Regions from separate parts of the Pantoea folii genome, predicted to be linked through region 2. Evidence: predicted binding sites of a transcription regulator. Region 2 holds the regulator's gene; each other region holds the start of a gene.
What was found. The regulator PhoB, encoded in region 2, activates phosphate uptake and scavenging genes when phosphate is short. The targets are predictions, from matches to a motif close to CTGTCATAAAACTGNCNNAT.

Region 1: the regulator PhoB is predicted to act here: its motif matches at 1,993-2,012, upstream of phoA (alkaline phosphatase).
Region 3: the regulator PhoB is predicted to act here: its motif matches at 1,365-1,384, upstream of ugpB (sn-glycerol-3-phosphate ABC transporter substrate-binding protein UgpB).
Region 4: the regulator PhoB is predicted to act here: its motif matches at 2,080-2,099, upstream of glpT (glycerol-3-phosphate transporter).

Annotation. Positions count from the first base shown of each region.
Region 1 covers NZ_JBWXON010000013.1:11,974-15,789, reverse strand. The annotation lists gene gap (type I glyceraldehyde-3-phosphate dehydrogenase) at 1-469, shown strand, start outside; gene phoA (alkaline phosphatase) at 536-1,942, opposite strand; tRNA gene AC1MDE_RS15525 (tRNA-Ser) at 2,188-2,275, shown strand; gene AC1MDE_RS15520 (LysR family transcriptional regulator) at 2,340-3,215, opposite strand; gene AC1MDE_RS15515 (nitrilase family protein) at 3,309-3,816, shown strand, end outside.
Region 2 covers NZ_JBWXON010000011.1:70,599-74,414, reverse strand. The annotation lists gene AC1MDE_RS14110 (AAA family ATPase) at 1-315, opposite strand, end outside; gene sbcD (exonuclease subunit SbcD) at 312-1,523, opposite strand; gene phoB (phosphate response regulator transcription factor PhoB) at 1,721-2,410, shown strand; gene phoR (phosphate regulon sensor histidine kinase PhoR) at 2,426-3,736, shown strand.
Region 3 covers NZ_JBWXON010000008.1:181,356-185,171, reverse strand. The annotation lists gene livG (high-affinity branched-chain amino acid ABC transporter ATP-binding protein LivG) at 1-425, shown strand, start outside; gene livF (high-affinity branched-chain amino acid ABC transporter ATP-binding protein LivF) at 427-1,140, shown strand; gene ugpB (sn-glycerol-3-phosphate ABC transporter substrate-binding protein UgpB) at 1,469-2,785, shown strand; gene ugpA (sn-glycerol-3-phosphate ABC transporter permease UgpA) at 2,847-3,734, shown strand; gene ugpE (sn-glycerol-3-phosphate ABC transporter permease UgpE) at 3,731-3,816, shown strand, end outside.
Region 4 covers NZ_JBWXON010000029.1:25,781-29,596, reverse strand. The annotation lists gene yigL (sugar/pyridoxal phosphate phosphatase YigL) at 1-561, shown strand, start outside; gene glpT (glycerol-3-phosphate transporter) at 595-1,935, opposite strand; gene AC1MDE_RS24510 (carboxylate/amino acid/amine transporter) at 2,369-3,238, shown strand; gene AC1MDE_RS24505 (YehS family protein) at 3,577-3,816, opposite strand, start outside.

The DNA of each region.
Region 1 (3,816 bases), on a different contig from region 2:
TACCAATAGCCAGGTGCTGCACGATCAGCCTGAGAAGGATCTGCGCGGTGCGCGTGCGGCGGCGCTGTCAATCGTGCCTTACTCCAGCGGTGCGGCTAAAGCGCTGGGCCGTGTTATTCCCGAGTTGGATGGACGTTTGACGGGCTATTCATTGCGCGTACCGGTGCCGGTGGTGTCGATTGTGGATCTTACCGTGACGCTGAAGCGTGATGTGACGGCAGAAGAAGTGAACAATGCATTTAAGGCCGCCGCCGCTGAGGGTCCATTAAAAGGCATTCTGGGATACAGCGATGAGCCACTGGTCTCCAGCGATTATCAGGGCGATCCGCGTTCATCGATCATTGATGGGCTCTCTACCCTGGTGATTGGCGGCAACCTGGTGAAAATCCTCGCCTGGTACGATAACGAGTGGGGATTCTCAAATCGTCTGGTGGATTTAGCGCGCTTAATGGCGCAGCGCGGATTGTAATTCGCACCAATCTGCAGCCAGAAAAATCCCCGCTGATGCGGGGATTCTCGTTGCTGCCGGGAGTGATTACTTGATGCCCATTGCATCCTTCAGCGTAAAGAACAAGTCAGTCTGATCGGTCAGGCCCACCACGTTAGCCGCATAAGGCCCATAGGCCGCGATGCGCAGCTGTGTGCCGGTATGTCCCTGAGAATCCTCTTCAGAGTTACCGTAGCTGATGGTCATGACCGCACCATCTTTGGTGTTCACCGCCTGGGTCAGGCCTGGGGCTTTGCGGCCATTTTCAATAATCTGGCTGCTATGCGCATGGTCTGCCGTCACTACCACCAGCGTGTCACCGTGTTCACGTGCAAAGGCCAGCGCCTGCTGCACGGCCTCATCCAGATCCACCGTTTCGCCAATCTGGCCGCACGGGTTCGCCGCGTGATCCTGTTTATCAATTGACGCGCCTTCCACCTGCAGGAAGAAACCTTTCTCATTGGTGCTCAGCAGATCAATCGCCTTTTTAGTCATCTGCGCCAATGTTGGTGTTGATGCCGGGCGATCTTTATTCACTTCACAGGTCACCACCGGTTTATCGATATTGCCGTGATAGCTGGCTTTCGGTCCCTGCCAGCGAACCGGCATATTGCCGTCAGAGAACAGCCCGAGCACCGGCTTCGTCTGATCGGCCTGTTTAATTGCATTCATGCCATCAAGGTTATCGACCAGCTGGAAGCCCAGTGCCTGAGCCTGCTCGCGCAGGGTTTTACCCTGATATTCACCCGCTTTGGCGCTTTCAGAGAACGATTTCGCCCCGCCGCCGAGGGTGACATCTGGACGGGTTTTCAGCATCTGCTCGCTGATGGACCCTTTACCGCCCTGCTCCAGCGCATTGGTGGGACACAGCTCGCTGGTTTTTTCCGGGCCATAACATTTACGCGACGTGACATGCGCCATCAAAGCGGCGGGCGTGGCATCCTGTAATTCTGCAGTCGAGACGTTACCGGTGGCTTTCCCAGCGGCTTTCGCCAGCTCCAGAATGGTGACCTGATCCTTGCCATTAACGTCTACGCCGATGGCGCCGTTATAAGATTTGGTGCCCGTCGCCCAGGCGGTCGCGGAGGCAGCCGAATCGGTCACGTAATTCGGTTTGTGAGTTTTCTTGTCTAACGAGTAGTGGGTGTACTGACCGGTTAACGGCAGCGCATCAATGCCTGGGAAGAAACCACCCGCGCCCATCGCCTGATTTCGTGCGGCGGTGATTTCCGAGTCACCCATGCCATCGCCGATCAATAAGATGACGTTTTTGGCCGTGGTATTGATTAATGAGGATTTCAGCGCTTCCGTCTGGTCGCTGCTGAGGCGGCGCGCGCCACCGTGTTCGGTGATATCACCGGTGGCGGCGCGGCTATACGTTGTTGAATCTGCGACAGCTGACGTCGCGATGAGTGAAGCCAGCAGAGAAACCGTAAAAAGAGGTATGTGTTTCATTTATAAGCATCCTTATCAGTAAATATAACCAAATGTTTCCGCAGACAAGTCTGCGACAGTCTGGTGACACTTTTGTGGCAGAGAAGGAATAATTTGATGACAGAACACGCAGTTCGGCGAGAGATGCAGCAAGCTGCACAGAGCTTAAGCGGATAGAACAAAAGGAGAAAATAGGGCTTGACCGTATTCAGGTAACTCCCTATAGTAGCGCCCCGTTGACCCAGTGCGGTTGGCAGAAAAAATGTGGTGAGATGTCCGAGTGGCTGAAGGAGCACGCCTGGAAAGTGTGTATACGGCAACGTATCGGGGGTTCGAATCCCCCTCTCACCGCCATCATTTTGAAGAAGAGCCTGAACGAAAGTTCAGGCTTTTTTTTGTCTTCAATTCAGCCACATCGTTAATTTATCTGGCCATTTTCCATTACCATCGCTAAAAACTTGTCTCTTAGCGGGTCCTTAATCTGACCATTCCACGCCAAACCGGTGTGCCATTGGGTATGCTCGCCTTCCAGCGGCAATAGTGTGACGCCTACAGGCAGGATGTGTTTCACACTCGCCGGCAGTAACGCCACACCATCACCAGCGGCCACCAGCGCCAGTAACGTCTGGATATCATCAGCAGCCGACACCGTGCGCGGCGTGAGGTTTCTTGCGGTCAGGAATTGATCGGCCTGCGTAGTGAGCCCTTCGCCCCGCTGAGGTGCCAACTGTAAGAGTTGATGATTTTCAATAACCTGCGTTGCTTCTAAGTGACTCAATAATTGATCAGCGGCTACCGCCAGCACTAATTGTTCCGTATCCAGACTGTGACTTTGCAGTGATTCAGGCACGGGTAAGCGCACAAATCCCACCTGCAGTCGTCCTTCAGCAAGCCATTGGGTCTGAACCGCCGAAGGCATATCGTTGAGCGAGACCTTTACGCCGGGATAACGAACGCGAAAGGCAGCGACACGTTTGGCAGCAAAAAGATAAGAAGAGATGCCAAAACCCAGAGTGAGTTTTCCTGAATCCCCTCTTTGGATCGCCGTCACGTCAGCGAAAAAATCCGCATAGCGTTCCACTGCCTCGCTGGCAGCCGCTAACAATTGATCTCCCGCCACCGTTAACCGCGCGCCATGCCGTCCGCGCTGAAATAGCGTCACACCAGAAAGGTGCTCCAGTGTCTGGATCTGTTTCGATAGTGCGGGCTGGGTGATGCAGAGCTTATTGGCCGCCGAGTGGTAGGTGCCTTCTTGCGCCAGCGTCACAAAGGCGCGTAACAGTTTAATATCCATTCCAATCGGTTATCAAAGTGGGAGAAGTTGTGATTATACACGGTGGTTTTCCCTCTGGTGAAATAGCGACCTATTTCCTTTCGGAGAATCACCATGGAACATTCACTTCGCGTTGCCACCGTGCAGTTTTGCCATCGCGCCAGCGACAAAGCTTACAATCTTTCCGTGATGGAGCGCTTTATCGCGCAGGCCGCACAAGAAGAAGTCAAAATATTAGCCTTTCCTGAAATGTGCATCACGGGTTACTGGCATGTGCCGGATCTGCCCATTACAGAGGTCGAAGCCCTGGCCGAGCGCACGGAAAACAGCCCGTCACTGGCGCGTATCGCGAGCCTGGCGGAAAAGCATCAGATGGCGATCGGCGCCGGCTACATCGAAAAGCATGATAATGGACTGCTCTACAATGCCTATGCGGTCTGCATGCCGGATGGCCAACGCCATGTACATCGTAAGATCCATGCTTTCGAACATGCGGGCATCGCCCAGGGAAATGAATTCACCGTGTTTGACACGCCATGGGGGGTGAAAGTCGGGATTCTGATTTGCTGGGACAATAATTTAACCGATAACGTCCGCATCACCGCGCTCATGGGAGCCGATA
Region 2 (3,816 bases):
CGCCTGGCCGCGTGCGCGGTTCTGGCTCCAGAAGGCGCGCCAGGCTTCGCCTTTGATCTCAAATTCCACTTCTGCCAGACATTCGGCGGTGTCGCGGGTGATCAGTTCGTTTTGTGTCTGTGACAGCACGCCAAGGCGCGGCGTCTGGTGATAAAGCGCCAGGCAAATGGCATCCAGCAAGGTGGTTTTCCCCGCGCCGGTCGCGCCGGTAATGGCAAACAATCCGTTGCTGGCAAAGGGTTCACGGCGGAAATCGATAAACCATTCACCGCGCAGCGCATTGAGGTTTTTAAAACGTAACGTCAGGATTTTCATGCGGACGGGTTCTCCAGCGCGGCGAGGGTGGTGCGGAACAGTTGCGTGAGCTGTTCGGCTTGTTCGGCATCCAACTGCTCTTCCTGCGCCAGACGGCGGGCGAACACCTCTTCGACTTTCAATTCGCTTAGCGTTTCATTATCCATGCGCGCCAGGCTGCGCTGACGCTGTTCACGGCTGCGGCGCACCAGCAGCACTTCCACCGGCAGGGCTTCGGTCAGTTGCTCAACGCGGCGCTGCAAATCGCTGAGATATTCTTGCGTGGTGATTTCAATATCGAGCCAGACGGGCTGCTCGCGATCTCCCTCGCTAAACTCGCCCAACTGTTGTTCGATCTCCGCCATTGAGCCTTTTAACATCTGCATCGGCTGGAACTGCGGGATCGGGAGGGGAGTGACGCTATCCAGCTGAGCGCTGAACTCCAGCAGGAACACGCTCTTTTCGCGGCCCAGTTCGTCAAAACTGAGCGGAATCGGTGAGCCGCTGTAGCGAATATGATCGCTATCGGCAATGCGCTGCGCACGGTGAATATGGCCAAGGGCAATGTAATCCGCGGCGGGAAACGCCTGCGCCGGGAAGGCATCCAGCGTGCCGATATAGATATCGCGCACCGAGTCGCTTTTCGTCACGCCAACGGTGGTGAGATGACCGGTGGCAATGATGGGAAGTGCGCGATTTGCCCGCTCGGCCAGCGCTGCGGCATAACACTGCTGATAATGCTGCTCAATCGCTTCCAGCAGTGAGATCTGCTTCTCGCGCCCGGATTGCCCCGCCTGGCTGCGCAAAATATCGCGCGAACGTAAATAGGGAATCGCGCACAGCAGTGCGCCCGGCGTGCCATCGCGTTGATGCAGCGTCAGCACCTGCTGTTCGCCCTCTGGTGTGGCGCTGGTGATCACTCGCGTATTTAAACAGGCGAGTAACTCGCGTGATTCATTCAGGGTCGCGACGGAATCATGGTTGCCCGCCAGCACAATCAGTTCACAGTGCGTCGGCTGTAGCGCCACCACGAAGCGGTTAAACATTTCACGCGCATAGCTCGGTGGCGAACCGGTATCAAACAGGTCTCCCGCGATGATTAAAGCATCCACCTGATGCTGGGTAATCTGTGCCAGCAGCCAGTCCAGGAAGGCCTGATGCTCGGCCGCCCGGCTTTTGCTGTAAAAGAACTGACCGAGATGCCAATCCGCGGTGTGAATGATGCGCATGAATACTCCCTGCTTCGTTAAGCGAAGGCGAATTATAACCTCTTCAGATCGCAAAGAAAAAAAAGCGATAATCGTTGTCACATTTCTGTTTTATCACTATCTATCATAGGGAGGGTTTTTCATAAAAGTGTCATAAAACTGACGCATAATGGCGCCGCAAATCCCAGTGACCTATTGTCACAAAAGCAGGAGTTATAATGGCTAAGCGCATTTTGGTTGTGGAAGACGAAGCTCCCATCCGTGAAATGTTATGTTTCGTGCTGGAACAGAATGATTACCAGCCTATTGAGGCAGAAGACTATGACAGCGCGATTGGTAAGCTAATCGAACCCTGGCCTGATTTAATTCTGCTGGATTGGATGTTGCCTGGCGGCAGCGGTATTCAGTTTATTAAACATTTGAAACGTGAAGCCATGACGCGCGACATCCCGGTGATGATGCTGACGGCGCGCGGTGAAGAAGAAGATCGCGTGCGCGGTCTGGAAGTGGGCGCGGATGACTACATCACCAAGCCTTTCTCACCGAAAGAGCTGATGGCACGTATTAAAGCGGTGATGCGCCGTATTTCACCGATGGCGGTGGAAGAGGTGATTGAGATGCAGGGCCTGAGCCTCGATCCGTCCTCACATCGCGTGATGTCGGAAAGTACCCCGCTGGAAATGGGACCGACCGAATATAAATTGCTGCACTTCTTTATGACGCACCCGGAGCGTGTTTACAGCCGCGAACAGCTGCTGAACCATGTATGGGGCACCAACGTCTACGTGGAAGATCGTACCGTTGATGTGCATATCCGTCGTTTACGTAAAGCACTGGAAGTATCTGGCCACGATCGCATGGTTCAAACCGTACGCGGAACAGGGTATCGTTTCTCTGCCCGCTACTAAACGGAGTCTTTTACCGTGCTGGAACGACTCTCCTGGAAGAGACTATTGACTGAGCTGGCGCTGGTCTGTTTGCCCGCGCTGGTGCTTGGTCTGTTGTTCGGTTATCTGCCCTGGCTACTGCTGATCGCGGTGTCGGGTGTGATGTTTTGGCACTTTAGATATCTGATGCGTCTGTCGCACTGGCTGTGGGTCGATCGTTCCATGACGCCGCCCGCCGGACGCGGTAGCTGGGAACCCTTGTTCTACGGCCTCTACCAGATGCAACTGCGTAACCGTCGTCGTCGTCGCGAGCTGGGTAACCTGATTAAGCGCTTTCGTAGCGGCGCGGAATCCCTGCCGGATGCAGTGATCCTGACCACCGAAGAGGGCACCATTTTCTGGTGCAACGGGCTGGCACAACAGCATCTCGGGCTGCGCTGGCCGGAAGATAATGGCCAGAACATCCTCAACTTGCTGCGCTATCCTGAGTTTTCCCGCTATATTCGCCAACGCGATTTTGACAAGCCGCTGACGCTGGTGCTGAACAATCAACATCATATGGAATTCCGTGTGATGCCCTATAGCGAAGGGCAGTGGTTGATGGTGGCGCGCGATGTCACCCAAATGCACCAGCTGGAAGGGGCGCGGCGCAACTTCTTTGCCAACGTCAGTCATGAACTGCGTACGCCGTTAACGGTGCTGCAGGGCTATCTGGAGATGATGGACGATGCGACGATGAACGAGCGCACGCGCGGCAAGGCGTTGCACACCATGCAGGAGCAAACGCGTCGCATGGATAGCCTGGTGAAACAGCTGCTGACTTTGTCGCGTATCGAGGCCGCACCGGCTATCGATCTCAAAGAGACGGTGGATGTGCCAGGCATGCTGCAACTGCTGCAGCGCGAGGCGGAAACGCTCAGCCAGGGCCGACACAGCATTCATTTCCGCACCGATCCGCACCTCAAAGTCTTCGGTAATGATGAACAGCTGCGCAGCGCCATTTCCAATCTGGTGTACAACGCGGTGAATCACACGCCGGAAGGGACGCGCCTCGATATTAGCTGGCTGCGTAACAAAGAGGGCGCGGAGTTCAAAGTGTGCGATAACGGACCGGGGATCAGCGAGGAGCATTTGCCGCGCCTCACCGAGCGTTTCTATCGGGTGGATAAAGCCCGATCGCGCGCCACCGGGGGCAGTGGCTTAGGGTTGGCGATCGTTAAGCATGCATTGAGCCACCATAATGCACGGCTGGAAATCACCAGTATTCCGCATCAGGAAACCTGTTTTAGTTTCGTGCTGCCGCCACGCTTGATTGTGGCGAAGAGCGTGCACAGTAAGGTCAGTTAAGCACGATGAAGTGGCGCAATTGATTGCGTGATGAATCGCGGCGCGACAGAATGTGCAGTTCAATGTTCCTGACCTGATTT
Region 3 (3,816 bases), on a different contig from region 2:
CCGGCCTGTTCAAAACCCCGGCGTTCCGTCGCGGGGAGAGTGAAGCGCTGGATCGTGCTGCCACCTGGCTGGATCGCATCGGCCTGCTGGAGCTGGCCAATCGGCAGGCGGGCAACCTCGCTTACGGCCAGCAGCGTCGTCTGGAGATTGCGCGCTGCATGGTGACACGTCCGGAAATCCTGATGCTGGATGAGCCTGCCGCAGGACTTAACCCACGCGAAACCCACGAACTGGACGAACTGATTGCCGAACTGCGCGGTGAGCATAAGGTCTCGGTGCTGTTAATCGAACATGATATGAAGCTGGTGATGGGGATTTCTGACCGCATTTATGTGGTGAACCAGGGGACGCCGCTGGCTAACGGTACGCCGGAAGAAGTGCGTAACAATCCGGATGTGATCCGTGCTTATTTAGGTGAGGCGTAATATGGCAAACCCAATTTTAACGTTGCAAGGGGTGAGTGCCCATTACGGCCCGATTCAGGCACTGCACAACATCAACCTGCACATCAGTCAGGGTGAAATTGTCACCCTGATTGGGGCTAACGGCGCAGGTAAAACCACGTTGCTTGGCACCCTGTGTGGTGAACCGCGTGCCACCAGTGGCACTATTATCTTCGACGGCAAAGAGATCACCGACTGGCAAACCGCCAAAATCATGCGTGAAGCGATTGCGATTGTGCCGGAAGGCCGCCGCGTGTTTTCCCGGATGACGGTGGAAGAGAACCTGGCGATGGGCGGTTTCTTTGCCACGCGCCAGCAGTATCAGGAGCGCATTGAGCGGGTTTATCAGCTGTTCCCGCGTCTGGCTGAACGTAAAGTGCAGCGCGCGGGCACCATGTCCGGTGGTGAACAGCAGATGCTGGCGATCGGTCGTGCGCTAATGAGTCAGCCGCGTTTGCTGTTACTCGACGAACCTTCTTTAGGTTTAGCGCCGATTATTATTCAGCAGATTTTCGATACGATTGAACAGTTGCGTAAAGAGGGCATGACCATTTTCCTGGTGGAGCAAAACGCTAACCAGGCGCTGAAGCTCGCCGATCGCGGCTACGTGCTGGAGAACGGTCATGTGGTGCTGGAAGACAGTGGTGAAGCGCTGTTGTCCAACGAAGCGGTACGCAGCGCTTACCTCGGCGCCTGACCTGGCTTACTTGCCAGCTTGCGGTTGGGCAGTGCTCGCCATCCTCACGTACTAAGAGTACGTTCCGGTGGCTGCGCGCTGTCCGCCCGCAATCTGGCTGCGCCGCCGACGGTCTGATAAAAGGTGCGGTCTGACTGCAACGCTGGCGGTCTAAACAGTGGCTCTAGTTTGAGATAACTTGTGCCACTTTAAACTTTCTAATACGCGCAATCTCCGTCACATTCCCGTCATAAACCTGTTATTAATCCGTCATTTCCCCGTGTCATGTTACTTCGCGAACAAAAAAATGCGTGATATCGCGCGTACCTAACAGCACAGGAAAAAACTTATGTCCGCTTTTACGCTTCGTCCCCGCCTGATGAGTGTTTTGCTTGGTCTGGCGCTCAGTGGTAACGCGCTGGCTGCCACTGACATTCCTTTCTGGCACTCAATGGAAGGCGAGTTAGGCAAAGAAGTCGATTCTCTGGCACAACGTTTTAACCAGGCTCACCCAGAATACAAAATCGTACCGACTTACAAAGGTAACTACGAGCAGAGCCTGGCAGCGGGTATCGCTGCTGTGCGTACCGGTAAAGCACCGGCGATTCTGCAGGTTTACGAAGTGGGTACGGCGACCATGATGGCTTCAAAAGCTATCGTGCCTGTGCATGACGTGTTCAAAGACGCGGGCGTGCAGATGGATCCAAAACAGTTCGTGCCAGCGGTTGCAGGTTATTACAGCGACAGCAATGGCCAGCTGATCTCTCAGCCGTTCAACAGCTCAACCCCAGTGCTGTACTACAACAAAGATGCCTTCAAGAAAGCCGGTCTGAACCCAGTCCAGCCGCCTAAAACCTGGCAGGAACTGGCAAAAGACGCCGACGCACTGCGTAAAGCGGGCATGACCTGTGGTTACGCCAGCGGCTGGCAGGGTTGGATTCAAATCGAAAACTTCAGCGCCTGGCATGCACTGCCAGTGGCTACCAAAAACAACGGCTTCGATGGCACTGACGCGGTACTGGAGTTCAACAAGCCGGTGCAGGTTCGCCATATCCAGATGCTGGAAAACATGAACAAGAAGGGTGATTTCACCTACTTCGGTCGTAAAGATGAATCCACCGCGAAGTTCTACAACGGCGATTGCGGCATCACCACGGCTTCTTCCGGCTCTCTGGCGGATATCAAGCATTACGCTAAGTTCAACTTCGGCGTCGGCATGATGCCTTATGACTCAACTGTGCCTAACGCACCGCAGAACGCCATCATCGGCGGCGCGAGCCTGTGGGTGATGAAAGGCAAAGATGCCGACACCTACAAGGGCGTAGCAGAGTTCATGAAGTTCCTGGCTCAGCCAGAAATTGCCGCAGAATGGCACCAGAAGACCGGTTACCTGCCAATCACCACTGCTGCATATGAGCTGACCAAGCAACAGGGCTTCTATGACAAGAACCCAGGCGCAGACATCGCCACGCGTCAGATGCTGAACAAAGATCCACTGCCGTTCACCAAAGGCATGCGTCTGGGCAACATGCCACAGATTCGTACCATTGTGGACGAAGAGCTGGAAGGCGTGTGGACGGGCAAACAGGCTCCACAGGCTGCACTGGATAACGCTGTGAAGCGCGGAAACGAACTGCTGCGTCGTTTTGAACAGCAAGTGAAGTAATTCCGTTGTCTCGGGGCTGGCGCATGGCGTCAGCCCCGATTTCTCTTTTGGCGAGTCTGCTATGTCCTCATCACGCCCCGTTTTTCGCTCCCGTTTTTTGCCCTATTTGCTGGTGGCACCACAGCTGGTCATTACTGCTATTTTCTTCCTGTGGCCGGCCGGTGAAGCGCTGTGGTATTCGCTGCAAAGCATCGATCCCTTTGGTATTTCCAGCACCTTCGTCGGGCTGGATAACTTCAAGCGCCTGTTCAGCGACAGCTATTACCTCGACTCTTTCTGGACCACCATCGAATTCAGCGCCCTGGTTACGGTATGCGGCATGACCTTCTCGCTGCTGCTGGCGGCGTTGGTCGACTACGTGGTGCGTCTGAAAAAACTGTACCAAACGCTATTGCTGCTGCCTTACGCCGTTGCACCGGTGGTCGCTGCCGTGCTGTGGATGTTCCTGTTCAACCCTGGCCTCGGCCTGTTCAGCCATCTGCTGAACCAGATTGGCTATAACTGGAACTACGCGCAAAACAGCGGTCAGGCGATGTTCCTGATCGTGCTGGCATCCATCTGGCAGCAGATGAGCTACAACTTCCTGTTCTTCTTTGCCGCACTGCAGTCGATCCCCAAATCGCTGGTGGAAGCGGCGGCGATTGACGGTGCTGGACCGGTGCGCCGTTTCTTCAATCTGTCACTGCCGCTGATCACCCCGGTGAGTTTCTTCCTGCTGGTCGTCAACCTGGTGTATGCCTTCTTCGACACCTTCCCGGTGATCGATGCCGCGACCGGCGGCGGTCCGGTGCAGGCCACTACCACGCTGATCTACAAAATTTATCGCGAAGGCTTTACCGGTCTGGATCTCTCGTCCTCTGCCGCGCAATCCGTGGTGCTGATGCTGCTGGTGATTGGCCTGACGATCCTGCAATTCCGCTTTGTCGAGCGTAAGGTGCAATACCAATGATTGAGAATCGACGCGGGCTGGATATCTTCAGCCATACCCTGCTGGTGCTCGGTGTCCTGACCATTCTGTTCCCGCTGTACGT
Region 4 (3,816 bases), on a different contig from region 2:
CATAACCTCGACGCCGACATCGCCAGCGAGCTTTACGGTCTGCAGTACCACGATGAACATATCCTGACGCACGTGTATCGTGACGATGAGTGGTATATGAGCCGCCATCGCCCGGAGGAGCAGGACTACTTCCGTGAGTCGGTGTTTAACTATCAGGTTTATCAGCCGGGCATGCTTGAAACCGACGGCATCAGCAAGGTGTTCTTTACCTGCGACGATCCTGAACGTCTGGTGCCGCTGGAGCTAGCGATCGAAGCGCGCTGGGGCGATCGCGTTAACGTCAGCTTCTCACTGCCGACCTGTCTGGAAGTGATGGCGGGTGGCGTATCCAAAGGTCACGCGCTGGAGGCGGTATCAAAGCAGCTTGGCTTCTCATTGAAAGAGTGCATCGCTTTTGGTGATGGCATGAATGACGTGGAAATGCTGAGTATGGCGGGTAAAGGCTGCATCATGCGTAATGCGCAGCAGCGCCTGAAAGATACCTTGCCGACGCTGGAAGTGATTGGCAGCAACGCTGAAGATGCGGTGCCGCATACGCTACGTAAGTTGTTCCTTGCTTAAAAAAAATGGGCCGGTGATACTGGCCCATTTTTGTTATGCCATCTGTTTCTTATGTTTATGCTCGCTGACCATGGTGAGCAGCAACAAAATCACCGCCAACACCGATCCGGCAATCATCACCATGAATCCACCATCCCAGCCGAAGTAATCCACGGTGTAACCGACAATCGCACTGGCTGCCACTGAACCGCCGAGATAACCAAACAAACCGGTAAAGCCTGCTGCCGTGCCGGCCGCTTTCTTCGGCGCTAACTCCAGCGCATGCAGACCAATCAGCATCACCGGGCCGTAGATCAGGAAGCCAATGACGATCATGCACAGCATATCGAGACCTGGATTGCCGGGTGGGTTAAGCCAGTACACCACCGTCGCGATGGTTACCAGCGTCATAAAGAACACGCCGGTGGCGCCACGATTGCCTCTGAACACCTTGTCCGACATCCAGCCGCACAGCAAGGTGCCGGGAATGCCCGCATATTCATAGAAGAAGTAAGCCCACGAAGATTTATCCAGCGTGAAATGCTTCACCTCTTTCAGGTAGGTCGGTGACCAGTCGAGAATGCCGTAGCGCAGCAGGTAAACGAACACGTTGGCCAGCGCGATATACCACAGCAGCTTATTAGGCAGGATGTACTGCATAAAAATCTGCTTCGCCGTCAACTCCTCCTCATGATCCTCGCTGTAGTCTGGCGGATAATCATTCTTGTACGCCTCAATCGGCGGCAAACCACAAGACTGCGGCGTATCGCGCATCAGAGCAAAGGCAATAATCGCGATGAGGATGGCACCAAACGCCGGCATATAGAGCGCGGCTTTCCAGTCGTTAAACCACGCCATACCCAGCAGGAACAGCAAGGGTGGAATACCACCGCCCACGTTATGGGCGCAGTTCCACACCGAGACAATCCCGCCACGCTCCTTCTGTGACCACCAGTGCACCATGGTGCGCCCGCACGGTGGCCAGCCCATACCCTGGAACCAACCGCACAGGAACAGCAGCACAAACATCACCATGATGCTGGAGGTGGCCCAGGGTACAAAGCCCATAAACAGCATCACCGCAGCGGCCAGAATCAGTCCGGCAGGTAAAAAGACACGCGGGTTTGAACGGTCAGAGACGGAACCCATGATGAACTTGGAAAAACCGTAGGCGATGGAGATTCCGGACAGCGCAAAGCCAAGATCGCCACGCGAAAAGCCTTGCTCAACCAAATAGGGCATCGCCAGCGCAAAGTTTTTACGGACCAGGTAATAGGCGGCATAGCCAAAGAAAATGCCGATGAAGATTTGCCAGCGTAGCCGACGATAGAGCGGATCGACACGATCGTCAGCGACTTGCGGCTGATGCGGTGCCGGTTTGAAGATACTTAACATGAAGGTGGCCCTCCAGGGCGCAATATTTTTATAAATTCCCAGCAGGTTGGGTCAAATGCCCTCTGGCGTAACAACAAAACCAAAGTTCCATTTCGCGCAAAGGATAGTGATGGTTACGCTACGTTACTGTGATGTGTGACACAATTGTTACAGTTTGATGACATTAAAGAGCGATATAAACCAGGAAATGTTGGTATTCGCGCATGAAGCGTCGGGGCTTTTGGGTTTGTAAGGGGAATCCGTTGCCGTGTCGAATCAGATTCACTGCATCTGCAACCAGCAACCTGATTTCAGCAGTGGGCCTTATCTTAATGAGTGACGGGGATACGGCGATTTGTTTGATTTTAATTTGACCACTCGTCAACCAGATATTTCAGCCCGTCCACGACAGTTTGTTTACACTAGCGCCACTGTTCATTTTGGGATCAATACCGTGCTGTTACTGATCGTTACCACCATTTTGTGGGCTTTTTCCTTTAGTTTGATAGGGGAATACCTTGCGGGCCAGGTTGACTCCTGGTTCTCTGTACTAATGCGCCTTGGGTTGGCTGCGCTCGTTTTTTTGCCCTTCCTGCGCTGGAAGGGCTATCGCGCCTCAACCATCCTGCTGTATATGCTGGTGGGGATGCTGCAACTCGGCATCATGTATCTGCTGAGTTTTGAGGCTTATACCTACCTGAGCGTGACAGAATTCCTGTTGTTTACCGTGATGACGCCGCTCTACGTCACGTTGATTTACGATTTGCTCAGCAGACGTCGGCTGCGAATAGGCTATGCCTTCAGCGCGCTGTTGGCGGTAGCCGGTGCGGCCATCATTCGCTATGACAAAGTCAGCGATCATTTCTGGTTCGGTTTGCTGCTGGTTCAGGCGGCTAACATCTGCTTCGCCATTGGTATGGTTGGCTACAAGCGCTTGCAGGAAACCCGCCCAATGCCGCAACACACGGCCTTCTCTTGGTTCTATCTTGGCGCGGTGATCATCGCCATCATTGCGTGGAGCCTGTGGGGTAACCCGAACAAACTGCCAACCACCTCACTGCAGTGGGGCATTCTGGTGTGGCTGGGCGTGGCGGCTTCCGGGCTGGGCTACTTTATGTGGAACTACGGTGCGACGCAGGTCGATGCCGGTACGCTGGGCATCATGAACAACATGCACGTGCCGGCGGGCTTGCTGGTGAATCTGGCGATCTGGCAGGAAAAACCGCACTGGCCGAGCTTTATTGCCGGGGCGATCGTCATTTTCGCTTCACTATACGTGCACAAGCGTTGGGTAGTGGGGCATGTCGCTAAAAGCGATGCCTAATTAGCTGAACTGCTAAGACGCTCTTTGCTTTGCTCTGGCTTCGCTGTATGAGGTGTTAGTAAAAAGTAGCACCTGAGCCAGAGTGAAGAGACAGGCCGATCAACAGGGAAGTGAGATTCCTTCATGATCGGAGCGGCCTGCATCTGACCTGGTATCAAAGCGACGCTCAAAGCTAAAGGGAAGGGATAGCGTGGCAGAGGAGTAAAGCGTCCGAGCTATGGATGGCGAGGCCGATCCACAGGGATGTGGGCTTCTTTTGCGATCTGCCATGCTATCCCTGACTGAGCACTAACACATAGCAATCAGCCCTTTCCCGACTGAGCACTAACACAAAGCCATCAGGGCTTTTTCGCGGGCGCCGCAGGACGATTCATCATCGTCAATCCCTTCAAAAAGTTACGCAGAATCTGGTCACCGCACTCGCGGTAGTTTTTATGATCCGGATTGCGGAAAATCGCACCGACTTCCGCCTGGGAAATCTTAAAGTTTGCCTTCTCCAGCACCACCGGAATATCCGTGGTCTTCAGCGCAAAGGCGATACGCAGCTTCTTGATGAAAATATTGTTATTCATACGACG